Regions from separate parts of the Erwinia sp. Eh17-17 genome, predicted to be linked through region 2. Evidence: riboswitches for the same ligand, from Rfam matches in the RefSeq annotation. Region 2 holds a riboswitch; each other region holds the start of a gene.
What was found. Region 2 has a riboswitch for thiamine pyrophosphate ahead of thiM (hydroxyethylthiazole kinase). Riboswitches for the same ligand answer to the same signal wherever they lie in the genome.
Positions count from the first base shown of each region.

Region 1: another riboswitch for thiamine pyrophosphate. It lies ahead of thiB (thiamine ABC transporter substrate binding subunit); the one in region 2 lies ahead of thiM (hydroxyethylthiazole kinase).
Region 3: another riboswitch for thiamine pyrophosphate. It lies ahead of thiC (phosphomethylpyrimidine synthase ThiC); the one in region 2 lies ahead of thiM (hydroxyethylthiazole kinase).

Region 1 is NZ_JBDFQT010000003.1:168,969-174,155, forward strand. Features, by position in the region: gene ABEH87_RS10710 (sugar efflux transporter) at 1-575, opposite strand, end outside; gene sgrR (HTH-type transcriptional regulator SgrR) at 832-2,493, shown strand; TPP riboswitch at 2,529-2,658, shown strand; gene thiB (thiamine ABC transporter substrate binding subunit) at 2,698-3,684, shown strand; gene thiP (thiamine/thiamine pyrophosphate ABC transporter permease ThiP) at 3,660-5,187, shown strand, end outside.
Region 2 is NZ_JBDFQT010000001.1:244,754-249,940, forward strand. Features, by position in the region: gene ABEH87_RS01065 (AzlC family ABC transporter permease) at 1-487, opposite strand, end outside; gene ABEH87_RS01070 (XRE family transcriptional regulator) at 591-1,139, shown strand; TPP riboswitch at 1,219-1,315, shown strand; gene thiM (hydroxyethylthiazole kinase) at 1,350-2,141, shown strand; gene thiD (bifunctional hydroxymethylpyrimidine kinase/phosphomethylpyrimidine kinase) at 2,138-2,938, shown strand; gene fbaB (class I fructose-bisphosphate aldolase) at 3,093-4,145, shown strand; gene ABEH87_RS01090 (GntR family transcriptional regulator) at 4,289-4,975, opposite strand; gene ABEH87_RS01095 (mannitol dehydrogenase family protein) at 5,068-5,187, opposite strand, start outside.
Region 3 is NZ_JBDFQT010000015.1:17,046-22,232, forward strand. Features, by position in the region: gene ABEH87_RS21130 (PLP-dependent aminotransferase family protein) at 1-527, shown strand, start outside; gene thiE (thiamine phosphate synthase) at 693-1,337, opposite strand; gene thiC (phosphomethylpyrimidine synthase ThiC) at 1,334-3,283, opposite strand; TPP riboswitch at 3,375-3,475, opposite strand; gene rsd (sigma D regulator) at 3,615-4,121, opposite strand; gene nudC (NAD(+) diphosphatase) at 4,197-4,970, shown strand.

The DNA.
Region 1 (5,187 bases), on a different contig from region 2:
GACGGCAGGGTAAACCAGATTAACGCCACGCAGACCACAAACAGCCCCGCTGCGACCAGAAACATGGCGGTAAAACCGTAGTTCAGTGCAATAGCGAAGGAGAGCGGCGGTCCGATCACCCACGCCAGTGACAGCTGGGCACGCATCACCGAGCTGAACATCACCGCTTCACGGGCAGAGCTGTCGGCATATTCCCGTGCGAGGGCGAAAATCTGCGGCATTGCCACGCTGGCCATCGCCGACAGAAATACCCCGGCGGTGATCAGCGTCAGATAGTGGCGATTGAAAGCGAAAAGTAATGCATTCCCCACCGCCATCACGCAGCAAAACAGGATCAGCATACGCCGGTCACCCTGGCTGTCGGAGCGTTTTGCCAGCAGCAGGCTGACGACGATCCCCGCCACCGCATTGACCGTATAGAACAACCCGACCCAGAACGGCCTGACCGCCACTTCACGGCTGAGGAACAGACTCAGGGTCGGAGCCTGTAACGCCCCGGCGATGCCGACCATAAATGAAACCGCCATAAATGCGAGATACACCGGATGGATACGACGGCTAAGGAGCGATTTCATGACTGATGCCTCAATGACGGGAATAAGCGAATAACCTGACCAGAGCTTAGAAGAAAACCCACGAAAAAAGCCAGCTATGCCGAAGCCAGCTGGCTGGTGAAAAGCACCATACTCAGCATACCCATCTGTTAGGTATGAATAACGATGATCAAGTGCCATTCAGATTTGAATGCCTCCCACTCTTTCATCTGCGGCCATTATCGCCGTAATATAAGGCAGGAAAAACAGACAGCTTTTAACACAGGGTTCCCCTTTTATGTCCTCACCCCGTTTACAGCAGCAATTTATCCGGCTCTGGCAGTGCTGCGAAGGTCAGACACAGGAAACCACGCTCAGCGATCTGGCAGTACAGCTTAGCTGTTCCCGTCGCCATATGCGTAACCTGCTGAATGCGATGCAGGATCAGGGTTGGCTGGAGTGGCAGGCCGAAGCCGGGCGTGGCAAGCGTTCGCGCCTCACCTTCCGCTACACCGGCCTAGCGCTACAGCAGCAGCGGGCTGAGGATTTACTGGAACAGGACCGCATCGACCAGCTGGTACAGCTGGTGGGCGATAAAAACCGTGTGCGCCAGATGCTGCTCTCTCATTTAGGCCGCAGTTTCCGCCAGGGCAAACATATATTGCGCGTGCTTTACTACCGCCCGCTGCTCAATCTGCTGCCCGGCACGCCGCTGCGCCGCTCGGAAACGCACCTGGCGCGGCAGATTTTCAACGGGCTGGCGCGGATAAATGAGGAAAACGGGGAAATCGAGCCGGATATTGCCCATCACTGGCAGCAGATTACCCCGCTGCACTGGCGCTTCTTTTTGCGCCCGGCCATCCACTTCCATCACGGACGCGAACTGGAGGTTGAGGATGTCATCACCTCACTGGAACGGCTGACAACTCAGCCGCTGTTCAGCCACTTAGCGCGCATTGAGTGCCAGACGCCGTGGACGCTGGATATCCATCTGAGTCACCCGGACAGCTGGCTGCCATGGCTGCTGGGCAGCGTCAGTGCGATGATCCTGCCAAAAGAGTGGCCGCATATGCGCAACTTTAGCCGCCAGCCGGTCGGCACCGGAGCCTACGCCGTAGAACGTAATCAGCACAGCCAGCTGCGCATCTCCGCCTTTGATGACTACTTTGGCTATCGCGCTCTGATTGATGAAGTGAATATCTGGGTGCTGCCGGAAATCAGCGACGAACTGGTTTACTCCGGGGTGAAGCTTCAAAGCGAAAACACCGATGAAAAATCGGAAGAGAGCCGTCTGGAAGAGGGCTGCTATTTTCTGATGTTTGACCAGCGTTCTGAGCAGGGTCGTAATGAACAACTGCGCCGCTGGATCAGCACCATTTTTAACCCTATCGCCCTGCTGAACCACAGCGGTATCGCCTATCAGCGCTACTGGTTCCCGGCCTATGGCCTGCTGCCGCGCTGGCATCATCGCCGCGATATGGCGACCGCAGAAAAACCCGCAGGGCTGACGTCACTGACCATTACCTGGTACAGCGATCATATTGAGCATCAGGGCATCGCCAATGCGCTCGGCCCAATCCTCGCGGCACACGGCGTGGAGTTGATCACGCAGGAAATTGATTATGAAAGCTGGTATCGCGGCGATGCCGAAAGCGATATCTGGCTGGGCAGCGCTAACTTTACTCTGCCGCTGGAGTTCTCGCTGTTCGCCCTGCTGTACGAGATCCCGCTGATGCACCACTGCGTCCCCACCGACTGGGAAAACGACGCGCGACAGTGGCGCGAACAGAAACTGCCGCTGGCTGACTGGAGCAAACAGCTGATCGACAGTAACTACCTGCATCCGCTGTTCCACCACTGGCTGCTGCTGCACGGTCAGCGCAGTATGCGTGGCGTTCGCATGAATACCCTCGGCTGGTTTGACTTTAAATCCGCCTGGTTTGCCCCGCCCGAATCATGACGCTTTCGTAACAAAGACGAAACCACTAGAATAAGCCGTTCTCAACGGGGTGCGAAAACCTTGCCAGCCTCTGCTTTCACCCAGGCACAGCCCGTTTTCGCTGAGAAAAACCCGTCGAACCTGATCCGGCTCATACCGGCGTAGGGATTTGAGAGTGTCACTGACTCAGATCCTTTGCGCATTTTCCCTTTAAAGGAACGCAAAGTGTTGAAAAAATATATCCCCCTGCTGGTGCTGTTCTCCCTGCCTGCCCTGGCGGCCAAAGAAACCCTGACGGTTTACACCTACGACTCTTTCTCCGCTGAGTGGGGGCCGGGGCCGGCGATCAAAAAAGCCTTCGAAGCGCAGTGCAACTGTGAACTGAAATTCGTGGCGCTGGAAGACGGCGTGTCGCTGCTCAACCGTCTGCGCATGGAGGGCAAAAACAGTAAAGCCGACGTGGTGCTGGGGCTGGACAACAACCTGCTGGACGCCGCAGAGAAAACCGGACTGTTCGCCGCCTCCAACGTGGACACGACTCACAGCACGGTACCCGGCGGCTGGAAGAACACCACCTTTGTGCCCTACGACTACGGCTGGTTTGCCTTCGTTTACGACAAAACTAAACTGCAAAACCCACCGAAAAGTCTGAAAGAACTGGTCGAGAGCGACCGCCCTCTGAAGGTGATCTATGAAGATCCCCGCACCAGCACCCCAGGCCTGGGCCTGCTGCTGTGGATGCAGCAGGTCTTCGGCGAGCAGAGCCCCGAAGCCTGGCAGAAGCTGGCGAAGAAGACCGTCACCGTAACCAAAGGCTGGAGCGAAGCCTACGGTCTGTTTCTGAAAGGTGAAAGCGATATGGTGCTCAGCTACACCACCTCCCCTGCTTATCATCTGATTGAAGAGAAGAAAGATCGCTACGCCGCCGCCAACTTCAGCGAAGGCCACTACCTGCAGGTAGAAGTGGCAGGTCAGCTGCGCGCCAGCAAGCAGCCAAAACTGGCGCAGCAGTTTATGCAGTTCGTCATGACTCACCCCTTCCAGAACACCATTGCCACCGGCAACTGGATGTATCCGGCCATCAACATACCGCTGCCTGCCGGTTTCAATACTCTGACCGTGCCGGCAAAAACATTGCAGTACAGCCCACAGGACGTGGCAAATCAGCGCAGCAACTGGATTAGTGCATGGCAACGCGCCGTCAGCCGCTAATTCCCGCCTGGTTAATCCCTGGCGGACTGGCTGCTCTGCTGCTGGTCAGCGTAGCTCTGCTGGCGTTTTTCGCCCTGTGGCAAAATGCACCCGCTACCGACTGGCGCGGTCTGTGGCAGGACAGCTATCTGTGGCACGTGCTGCGCTTCTCCTTCTGGCAGGCGCTGCTGTCGGCATTGCTATCGGTGCTGCCGGCGATTCCGCTGGCGCGCGCCCTTTACCGACGCCGTTTTCCGGGGCGCACCACGCTGCTGCGGCTGTGTGCCATGACGCTGGTGCTGCCCGTGCTGGTGGCGGTCTTTGGTATTCTCAGCGTCTATGGCCGCAGCGGCTGGCTGGCACAGATCTGCGCCCTGCTCGGCATTGACTATGCCTTCACACCGTACGGCCTGCAGGGCATCCTGCTGGCCCACGTTTTTTTCAATCTGCCGCTGGCTACCCGCCTGCTGTTACAGGCGTTACAGCAGATCCCCGGTGAACAGCGACAGATCGCCGCCCAGCTTGGGCTGGACGGCTGGGCGCATTTTCGTCTGGTCGAATGGCCGTGGCTGCGGCGACAGATTCTGCCCGCCGCTGCCCTGATCTTTATGCTGTGCTTTGCCAGCTTCGCCACCGTGCTGTCGCTGGGCGGTGGCCCACAGGCCACGACCATTGAACTGGCGATCTTCCAGGCGCTGAGCTTCGACTACGATCCCGGACGGGCCGCTCTGCTGGCGTTGCTACAGATGCTGTGCTGCCTGGGGCTGGTCATGCTCAGCCAGCGCCTGAGCAAAGTCCTGCCGACGGGCAGCGACAGCCTGGGCGGCTGGCGTAATCCACAGGACAGCCGCCGCGCGCGCCTGCTTGACGGGCTGTTTATCACCGCCGCACTGCTGCTGATCCTGCCGCCGCTGCTGGCGGTAGTGGCCGACGGACTGAATCAGGGGTTCAGCGCAGTGCTTCATCAGCCCGCGCTGTGGCAGGCGATGCTGACCTCACTGCGCATCGCGCTCGGCGCGGGGGTGTTAAGCGTATTGCTCACCCTGATGCTGCTGTGGAGCAGCCGCGAACTGCGGCTGCGTCAGCAGGTACTGTGGGGTCAGGCGCTGGAACTGAGCGGGATGCTGATTCTGGCCATGCCGGGCATCGTGCTGGCTACCGGCTTTTTCCTGTTGCTGAACCAGACTATCGGGCTGCCGGACTCGGCAGAGGGGATTGTCATTGTCACCAATGCGCTGATGGCCGTTCCTTATGCAATGAAAGTGCTGGAAAACCCGCTGCGCGATATCGCCGGGCGTTATAACAACCTCTGTCTTTCGCTGGATATTCGCGGCTGGAACCGCCTGCGGCTGATTGAGCTGAGTGCCCTGAGGCGCCCGCTGGCCCAGGCGCTGGCATTCGCCTGCGTGCTGTCGATTGGCGATTTTGGCGTGGTCGCGCTGTTCGGCAATGAAAACTTCCGTACTCTGCCGTTTTATCTTTATCAACAGATCGGTTCCTACCGCAGCAGTGATGGCGCGGTGA
Region 2 (5,187 bases):
GCCCGATGACCTGAGTATCCGGCAGTAGCTGACCAATCACGCTGCCCAGCACCGCGCCCAGGGGCCAGACCACGGCCACCCCCAGCCCGCACAGCCAGAAAGCGGCTTTGCGCTGCGGTGGCGTAGGCTGCGACAGGCCGAAGACCACGCTCTCATCATTCATAATGTGGCAGCCCAGCAGGGCGGAAAGACGCGACCCGACCAGATCGCGCACGGCAATGCCAAAAGGGAAATGGCGCGCGTTGACCAGCAGCCCGGCCAGCGCAGCCGCCAGCGGATTTCCCCCTGCGGCGACAATGGCAATAAACATAAATTCCGATGCCCCGGCCAGTACAAACAGGCTGGAGAACAGCGGCACCCAGAGCGGGAAGCCGTAGGCAGTTGCCAGCGAGCCATAGGAAATGCCCACCACGCCAACGGCGAGGCAGATCAAATAAATGGCTTTGCGCGTATCCGGCGCGAGCGATGAAAAATGACGGGCGATCATGAGATATTTACCATAACGAACGAAATTGACATTATAATGAACGCAGTAACATTGAATATCAACCCGAACGTTTCGTTCGTTTTAGCGAACACTGAGGCAGCCGATGACCCAACCCATTGCGGTAATTGCAGAGAGTTTAACCCGCGAGCGTACACTGGCCGGGCTTTCCCTGGCCGAAGTGGCCAGAAGAGCGGGGATTGCAAAATCCACGCTGTCGCAGCTGGAAGCGGGCAACGGTAACCCCAGCCTGGAGACGCTCTGGGCGCTGTGCGTGGCGCTCAATATCCCGTTTGCCAGACTGCTGGAGCCGGAACCACAGAAAACCCAGGTGATCCGCCGTGGTGAAGGCGCAAAAGTGGTGGCCGGGGAAGCGAACTATGAGGCGATCCTGCTGGCCAGCTGCCCGCCGGGCGCGCGCCGTGACATCTACCTGCTGATGACCCAGCCGGGGGCCGACCGGCTGTCACTGCCTCATCATGCCGGATCGGTAGAGCATATTATTGTCACCCAGGGCCGGGCGCTGGTCGGGCTGAAAGAGGCGCCAGAGGAGCTGCTGCCCGGCGATTACATCTGTTATCCCGCTGACCGTGAGCATATTTTCAGAGCGCTGGAAGCGGATACCCTGGCGCTGCTGGTGGCAGAGCAGGGGTAGCGGCCTAAACGGGTTTACAGGATCACCGTTTCTCTCTTATCCTGTCCGCTCAGTCAGTAATGAATAAACAGTAAACACGACCAATGACTCGGGGTGCCCTTCTTTGTGAAGGCTGAGAAATACCCGTATAACCTGATCTGGATAATGCCAGCGTAGGGAAGTCAGATGCCCGACCGGCATCGCCTTCTTGATCGCCGGTTGGGAGCAAAAATGATCCAACCTGAACCCCTCAGCCACAGCGACGTGGCCGATTCCCTGACGCTGTTCCAACAGCGATCCCCCCTGATTCACTGTATGACCAATGATGTGGTGCAGACCTTTACGGCCAACGTCCTGCTGGCGCTGGGTGCCTCCCCGGCGATGGTCATCGATGCGCAGGAAGCCGCGCAGTTCAGCGCGATGGCCGATGCCCTGCTGATCAATGTCGGAACCCTGACTCACAGCCGCAGTGAGGCGATGCTGGCCGCCGTTCACGCCGCCAGTACGGCAGGGCGCGGCTGGACGTTAGATCCGGTGGCGGTGGGGGGGCTGGATTTCCGCACCGCCTTCTGTCACCAGCTGCTGCGGCTTAAACCGGCCGCAATTCGCGGTAATGCCTCGGAAATTATGGCGCTGGCAAAGCAGGCGGTCAGCGGCCGTGGCGTTGACAGCCAGCACGCCTCGACGGCCGCACTGCACGCGGCACAGGCGCTGGCGCAGGAGAGCGGCGCGGTGGTGGCGGTGACGGGAGAGGTAGATTTTGTCACCGACGGCAACCGTACCCTGAGCGTCAGCGGCGGCTCGGCGCTGATGACGCGGGTGGTTGGCACCGGCTGCGCGCTGTCGGCGGCGGTGGCCGGTTTTGCCACGCTGCCGGGCGATCGTCTGGTCCATGTTGCCAGCGCCTGTCGCGTCGTCTCCCTCGCCGGAGAACGTGCCGCCGCGCAGGCGAGGGGGCCGGGCAGCTTTATCCCGGCCTTCCTCGACGCTCTGTATCTGCTGGACCCGGAGGCGTGGCGATGAAACGCATTAATGCCATGACGATTGCCGGTACCGACCCCAGCGGTGGCGCGGGGATCCAGGCCGATCTGAAAACCTTCTCGGCGCTGGGCGCTTACGGTACCAGCGCGATCACGGCGCTGGTGGCGCAGAACACCACCGGCGTTCAGTCGGTCTACCGCATTGAGCCCGCGTTCGTGGCCGCGCAGCTGGACTCTGTTCTGTCGGACGTGCGTATCGACACGATTAAAATTGGCATGCTGGCAGAAAGTGCCATTGTCGATGTGGTGGCCGAGCGCCTGAAGGGGGCGAACGTGCCGTGGGTGGTGCTGGATACGGTGATGCTGGCGAAAAGCGGTGACCCGTTACTCAGTGCCGACGCGGTTGCTACTCTGCGCGAGCGCCTGCTGCCGCAGGTTTCCCTGATTACCCCGAACCTGCCGGAGGCCGCCGCGCTGTTGCAGTGCCCGCCCGCCCGTGATGAAAGGGAAATGCGCCAGCAGGGCCGTGCGCTGCTGGCGCTGGGCTGCCAGGCGGTGCTGATGAAGGGCGGCCATCTCAGCGCAGTGGAAAGTCCCGACTGGCTGTTTACCCGCCAGCTGGAGCAGCGTTTTACCGCGCCACGCATCCATACCCGCAATACGCACGGCACCGGCTGTTCCCTGTCGGCGGCGCTGGCGGCGCTGCGTCCGCGTCATAATGACTGGGTCACCACCGTGCAGGCGGCAAAACACTGGCTACAGGGGGCGCTGGAGCAGGCCGATTCGCTGGAGGTGGGCCACGGAAACGGGCCGGTACACCATTTTCATCAATGGTGGTAACCCGCTCACACTTCACGGGCTTTTAGTGCGGATCGTTCTGAAAAATGGAGTCAGCAATTTGCCTTAATGCGGGTTATGGGTTCAACCTGTTGGGGTCAGAAAAACTGACGCGCGGGCCCTGAAAAGGGTCCTGAACATTTTAACAGGAGTTATCATGACGGACATCGTACAGTTATTGGGCAAAGAAGCGGATTCTCTTTTGCAACATCGCTGCATGACTATTCCAGCGGACAACCTCTACCTTCCCGGAGCGGATTATGTTGACCGGGTGATGGTGGATAACAACCGCCCCCCGGCTGTGTTACGCAATATGCAAACCCTGTACAACACCGGACGTTTAGCCGGGACAGGTTACCTCTCTATCCTGCCAGTGGACCAGGGCGTTGAGCATTCAGCCGGCGCCTCCTTTGCGGCGAACCCGCTCTATTTTGACCCGAAAAATATTGTTGAACTGGCCATTGAAGCCGGTTGTAACTGCGTAGCCTCCACCTATGGCGTGCTGGCCTCCGTCTCCCGCCGCTATGCTCACCGCATTCCCTTTATGGTGAAGCTGAACCATAACGAAACGCTGAGTTACCCCACCCAGTACGATCAGACGCTGTATGCCAGCGTCGAACAGGCCTTTAACCTTGGTGCCGTTGCCGTCGGGGCAACCATCTATTTCGGCTCGGAGCAGTCGCGGCGTCAGATTGAAGAGATCTCTGCGGCGTTTGAACGGGCGCATGAACTGGGCATGGTCACCGTGCTGTGGGCTTACCTGCGTAACGATGCCTTCAAGAAAGAGGGGGTGGACTACCACGCCAGCGCTGACCTGACCGGCCAGGCGAACCATCTGGCGGCCACCATCGGCGCGGATATCGTTAAGCAGAAAATGGCGGAGAATAACGGCGGCTATAAGGCGCTGAAATTTGGCCACACTGACGAACGCGTTTACAGCACGCTGACCAGTGATAACCCGATCGATCTGGTGCGCTACCAGCTGGCGAACTGCTATATGGGCCGTGCGGGGTTAATTAACTCCGGCGGCGCAGCGGCCGGGGATACCGATACCGCCGAGTCCGTACGCACGGCGGTCATCAATAAGCGCGCCGGGGGAATGGGGCTGATTCTGGGACGTAAAGCGTTTAAGAAATCGATGAAGGACGGCGTAGCGCTGATTAATTCGGTGCAGGACGTTTATCTGGCGAAGAACGTCACCATCGCCTGACGGTGAACGGGGTGACCCTGTAGGGGCGACCTTTTTTTCCGGTCGCCCCGTGCTGTGAACCGGACGGGCTGACCGAAACAGAAGGTCAGCCCCTACGTGCGGGTGCCCATGTTCCTCCTTTTTTTCGGTCGCCCCGTCATCGGTCACACCGCGTCGAACCACTCGCTGTTCTGTTCGGCAATCGGCGTAATCGAAAAAATCATCTCCTGCAGATGACGCCGCAGCGCCTGCTCTGCGGCATCGGCATCTTTCGCGCACAGCGCCTGGTAAATCTGACGGTGCTGTTCAATCAGGCTCTCCGGTGGCGAGACCTTGCTCAGCGTCAGAAAGCGCACGCGGTCCATGGTGGCTTTAATATTTTCTACCGTCTCCCACGCCAGCTCACAGCCAATGCTCTGGGCAATCAGGCGGTGAAACTCATCATCCAGCAGCAGAAAAGCCTGGCTGTCATGGCGGTCCGCCGCCAGCGCCTGTAACTGCAGATTGTGTTCCAGCGCGGCCAGACCGAAAGGCGTGGCTTCTGCCGCGGCACGGCGCACCACCGCCACCTCGACGGCTTCACGGATAAAGCGACCGTCGGCAACGCGCTGCGCAGAGATTTTACGCACAAAGGTGCCACGCTGTGGCAGAACCTGCACCAGGCCCGCTTCTGCCAGTTTGATAAAGGCTTCACGCACCGGCTGACGTGAGACGTTAAAGCGCGTGGAGACCTCTTTTTCCGACAGAAAGGAGCCGGGGTGGATCGCACAGGTGACGATCTCCTGACGCAGAAAACGATAAATCTGCTGATTGACCGGCTCACTGGCGGTGATGGTATAGACAGTCGACATTCGGCAACTTCCCTTTAGCGGCGGGTCAACGGCCCGCCCACGCATGGTGTGAAAGTCTTCAGTCTAATCAGGCTGGCGCGTCTGCGCCAGAGTTAAACGCGGGCAACCAGTTGATACACCGTTTGTTTCGCTCCCTGGCTCAACAGCAGGCGGTAATAATGGTTCACCTGCTCCACAAAGGTCGCGTTACCGGCCAGGTCGTCACCGAAAAC
Region 3 (5,187 bases), on a different contig from region 2:
TGGGTTGGGTGGCTCCGGGGCGCTATTTTGACCGCGTGTTGCATATGAAATATATCAGCACCGGCTCCACGGTGACCCAGACGCAGATGGCCGTTGCCGCGTTTATTCGTCAGGGATACTATCAGCCACATCTGCGACGGATGCGCAGTTACTATCAGCGCAACCTGGAAATATTTACCCGGCGGGTTCGCCACCATTTCCCGTGTGGCATTTGTGTCACTCGCCCGCAGGGCGGCTTCCTGATCTGGGTTGAGCTGCCGGAGCCTTTTGATGCGCTGCGGCTGAATCAGGACCTGCGGGCATCAGATATTCAGATCGCCGTGGGTTCCCTGTTTTCCGCATCAGGCAAATACCGTAACTGCCTGCGCCTCAGCTATGCCCAGCCTTTTACGGATAAAACCGAGCGTGCGCTGGAAATTCTGGGAGAGGCCGTTGAACGCGCCATGCTTTGCTGTTCAGCGGTGGCTGCGCCATTGCAGCAGGATGAGGCGGGAGAGGGCAGGGTCAGCGAGAAGGAAGAGTACTGACCCTGGCGGATGACCGGATTGTCACCCGCACTGCCACTATAGTGATTCCGACGGGTGAGAAAAGCCGCGAATGATAACGCTGCGCAGCGTCTTCAGCGTTGTTTACCGGCGTTACCGACGGTGACATTTTATTGCGGCCTCTCTTCCCGTTTGCTGGTAAAGACGCTAGCTCCGGCGGACCGTCTGCGCTTCCACCAGCTCAAGCAGCTGGTGGGTGGCGGCCCGCCAGTCACTGGCCTGGGTGATGGCGCTGACGACGGCAATGCTGCCGACGCCGGTGGCCATAACCTGCGGCACACGGTCCAGGCTGATCCCTCCGATGGCAACGGTAGAAATGCCTTTCAGTCGCCCAATGTGGCGCGCCAGCTCTTCCAGTCCCTGCGGCGCGGATGGCATCACTTTTGTTTGCGTCGGGAATACGTGACCCAGAGCAATATAAGAAGGCTGTTCGGCCAGCGCTCTGTCCAGCTCGACATCGTCATGCGTTGACAGACCAAGGCGCAGACCGGCAGCGTGAATCGCATCCAGGTCGGCAACATCAAGATCTTCCTGTCCAAGATGGACGCCGTAGGCCTGATGTTTGATTGCCAGCCGCCAGTAGTCATTAATAAACAGGCGCGCCTGATAGCGTTTACCCAGAGCAATGGCATCGACGATCTGCTGTTCGACTTCACTATCCGCGCAGTCTTTAATCCGTAACTGCAGTGTCCTCACGCCGGCATCCAGCAGGCGTGCAATCCATTCCACCGTATCGACCACCGGGTACAGGCCCAGCCGCGCTTCGGTAGCGGGAAAAGCGCCACGACTCATAATTTTTCCTCTGATTTCAGGTTATCTGCACGGTGATAAAGCTCACCGCCGCGATGGCGAAACGCCTCAGACATCTGTGCCATACCCATTTCGATCGGCCGGGCTTCGGCCTCCTGACGGGCAGCGTATTCACGTACTTCCTGAGTGATTTTCATAGAGCAAAATTTGGGGCCACACATTGAACAGAAGTGAGCCACTTTGCCGGACTCCTGCGGCAGGGTTTCATCGTGGTAAGCACGTGCGGTGTGCGGATCGAGCGCCAGGTTAAACTGGTCCTCCCAGCGGAATTCAAAACGCGCTTTCGACATCGCATTATCGCGAATTTGTGCGCCGGGGTGGCCTTTGGCGAGATCGGCAGCATGGGCGGCGATCTTGTAGGCGATCAGCCCCTGTTTCACGTCCTCTTTATTCGGCAGACCGAGGTGCTCCTTTGGCGTCACGTAGCACAGCATCGCGCAGCCAAACCAGCCGATCATCGCAGCACCAATACCGGAGGTGAAGTGATCGTATCCCGGCGCAATATCGGTGGTCAGCGGCCCCAGGGTATAAAACGGCGCTTCATGGCAGTGTTCAAGCTGTTCCGTCATGTTGACGCGGATCATCTGCATTGGCACATGGCCCGGCCCTTCAATCATCACCTGTACGTCATACTCCCAGGCGATTTTGGTCAGTTCGCCCAGCGTGCGCAGTTCGGCAAACTGCGCTTCGTCGTTGGCATCCTGAATTGAACCCGGACGCAGGCCATCCCCCAGCGACAGCGAGACATCATAAGCGGCACAAATTTCGCAAATCTCGCGGAAGTGTTGATAGAGAAAACTCTCCTGATGATGTGACAGGCACCATTTTGCCATGATCGACCCACCACGGGAGACGATGCCGGTTAGCCGTCTGGCGGTCATCGGCACGTAGCGTAGCAACACACCGGCATGGATGGTGAAATAATCAACGCCCTGTTCAGCCTGCTCCAGCAGCGTATCGCGGAAAATTTCCCAGTTGAGATCTTCTGCGACGCCGTTCACTTTTTCCAGCGCCTGGTAAATCGGCACGGTACCAATGGGAACCGGGCTGTTGCGCAGGAGCCATTCACGGGTTTCGTGAATATAACGCCCGGTTGAGAGATCCATTACCGTATCGGCACCCCAGCGCACCGACCATACCAGTTTTTCCACCTCTTCTTCGATCGAAGAGCTGACCGCGGAATTGCCGATATTGGCGTTAATCTTGACCAGGAAATTGCGGCCGATAATCATCGGCTCGGACTCCGGATGATTAATGTTGGCCGGGATAATCGCACGGCCGGCTGCCACCTCCTGGCGGACAAATTCAGCGGTGATGTTGTCCGGCAGCTGCGCGCCGAAGCTGTGGCCCGGATGCTGTTGCAGCAGGACATCACCCCGTATACGCTCGCGGCCCATATTCTCACGCAGGGCGATATACTCCATTTCCGGCGTGATAATGCCCTGACGGGCATAATGCATTTGAGTGACGCAGCGTCCTGCCAGTGACCGACGTGGCCGGGGCAGGTTCTCAAAGCGTAAGTGGTCCAGCCCGTCGTCTGCCAGGCGTTGTTGCGTGTAGGTCGAGCTGAGTTCCTCCCTCTCCTCGGTATCGCCCCGTCTGGCGATCCACTGGCTGCGCAGCTTCTGCAGCCCGGCATGGACATCAATCGTCGCGGTCGGGTCACCATACGGGCCTGCCGTATCGTAGACCGGTACCGGTTCGTTTTCTTCCAGCAGCGGTCGATCCTGGCTACCGCCCACGGTCGTCGGGCTGAGCTGGATCTCGCGCATCGGTACGCGGATATCCGGCTGCGACCCGCTCAGATAAATACGTTTTGAATTGGGAAAAGCCGTACCCTGCAGGGAGTCGATAAACTGCTGCGCGGCGGCGCGCTGTTGGCGGCGGCTGGCTTTTTTCTCAACGAAAGGTTTTTCAACGGTAGACATAGCAATTTCCTGATCATTAAACAGAAGTTTGCTTGCCTGGAGGCGGGGAGTAACGATAACGATGTGAGAAAATGGGCATTCACATCGCCATAGCAGATTTACTCTTGTTCCCTTCGCAGGTACTAACCTGATCAGGTTCCGCGGATCCCGAATTAACGGTCTCAGCCCCGAAGGGCACTCCGACAAGATATCGATGAGAATTATGGCTAATAAGTCACAACTCCCGGTCTCGAAATTAACACTACGCAGGGATGAGGCACGCCTCATCCGAACCCCTTCAGCATAAAGGGGCATTTTGGAAACTACAAGAAAATCACATTTTGATAACGAATCAGGCAGGGCGTGCGAGGGTGCAGGCGTTGGCAGCTTCTTGATTTTCAGCCATATTGTCTAAAGCTAACTGGATGAATTTATCTTCCAGAGTAAAGCGGGCTTCCAGCGCTTCACCCACAATGGACAGCGCATTCTGGAATTCCCGATAGTTGTCATGATCGATAGCGTCTTCCAGATGAGAATCATAAACCTGCATGATCCGATCGGTATTGGCCTTTAGTGAGGGGTAGATCAGCGACGCTTTCGCCAGCTGCTCAGTTCCTTCCAGCTCTTTGATAAAGCGTTGATAGACGGTGAAGTGGCCCGTCGAAAGATAATCCACCAGATTCAGGCAAAACGTATCGAGCGCGTTTTCATCGAGCGTCGTCAGCGTTTCCTTGTTAGGCTTGATACCAGCCACTTGATAGTAGGTAACCAGCAACTGCTTGCGCGAGCGCAGACAGAAGTCTACCAGCTCACTGCAACCGCCGACGCGCGCGGTGAGGACTTCTAACTGGTTAAGCATGTTCAACTCCGTGAGTGTTATATTTTAACGTCTGACCTCAATCCAGTCTTTAAGCTGAGGATGATGAGCAAAATGATGGAACAGGAAATTTTAAGCGTAGACGCTGGCTGGTGGATTGTCAGCCTGGAACATAAAATTTGGTTACCAAAAGGTGAATTACCTCAGGGGAATGCCGGTTTACTCGGTCTGGCAGGATCGCGGGGATCGCCGATTGGTGAGTGGCAGGGGCAAACCGTCTGGCTGATCCGCGATACGCGGCCTCAGGATATGGGATCGTTACGGCAGCTGCTCGATAGCGAAACCGGGCTGTTCCAGCTGGTCGGGCGGGGCATTCAGCTGGCGGAGTTCTATCGTTCGCACCGCTGGTGTGGCTACTGTGGCCACGAAATGCACCACAGCAAAACGGAATGGGCCTGTCTGTGTGGCCACTGCCGCCAGCGTTATTATCCGCAGATTGCACCCTGTATCATTGTTGCCATCCGCCGGGGGGATGAGATTCTGCTGGCGCAGCATACCCGACACCGCAACGGCGTGTTCACCGTGCTGGCCGGGTTTGTGGAGGTGGGAGAAACTCTTGAGCAGACGGTGGCGCGTGAAGTGATGGAAGAGAGCGGGATCACGGTAAAAAATCTGCGCTATGTCTCTTCACAGCCCTGGCCGTTCCCGCAGTCATTGATGATGGCTTTCATGGCCGACTATGCGGCGGGTGACATCAATATTGATCCTAAAGAGCTACTTTCTGCCGGCTGGTATCGCTACGATGCTCTACCCCTGCTCCCGCCTCCCGGCACCATAGCAAGACGTTTGATTGAAGATACTGTTGCATTATGTCGCGCAAGCGCGGAATAGTGCCGCGTGTAATCTGCGCTTTTATTTTTTCATTTTTTTATGCGATATAATCTTCTGGTTAGCTAAGTTGTTAATCAGGAGGTTATTATTTTTCAGTAAAAGTTATGAACGTTACTGGCTTTATCTCTGTAAAAAATTAAAATATCATCCCCAGAGTTGTTTATCAGCAGGAGAATATCTCTGTGGGGTATGGGTTAAGATAAATTAATATTTCTCT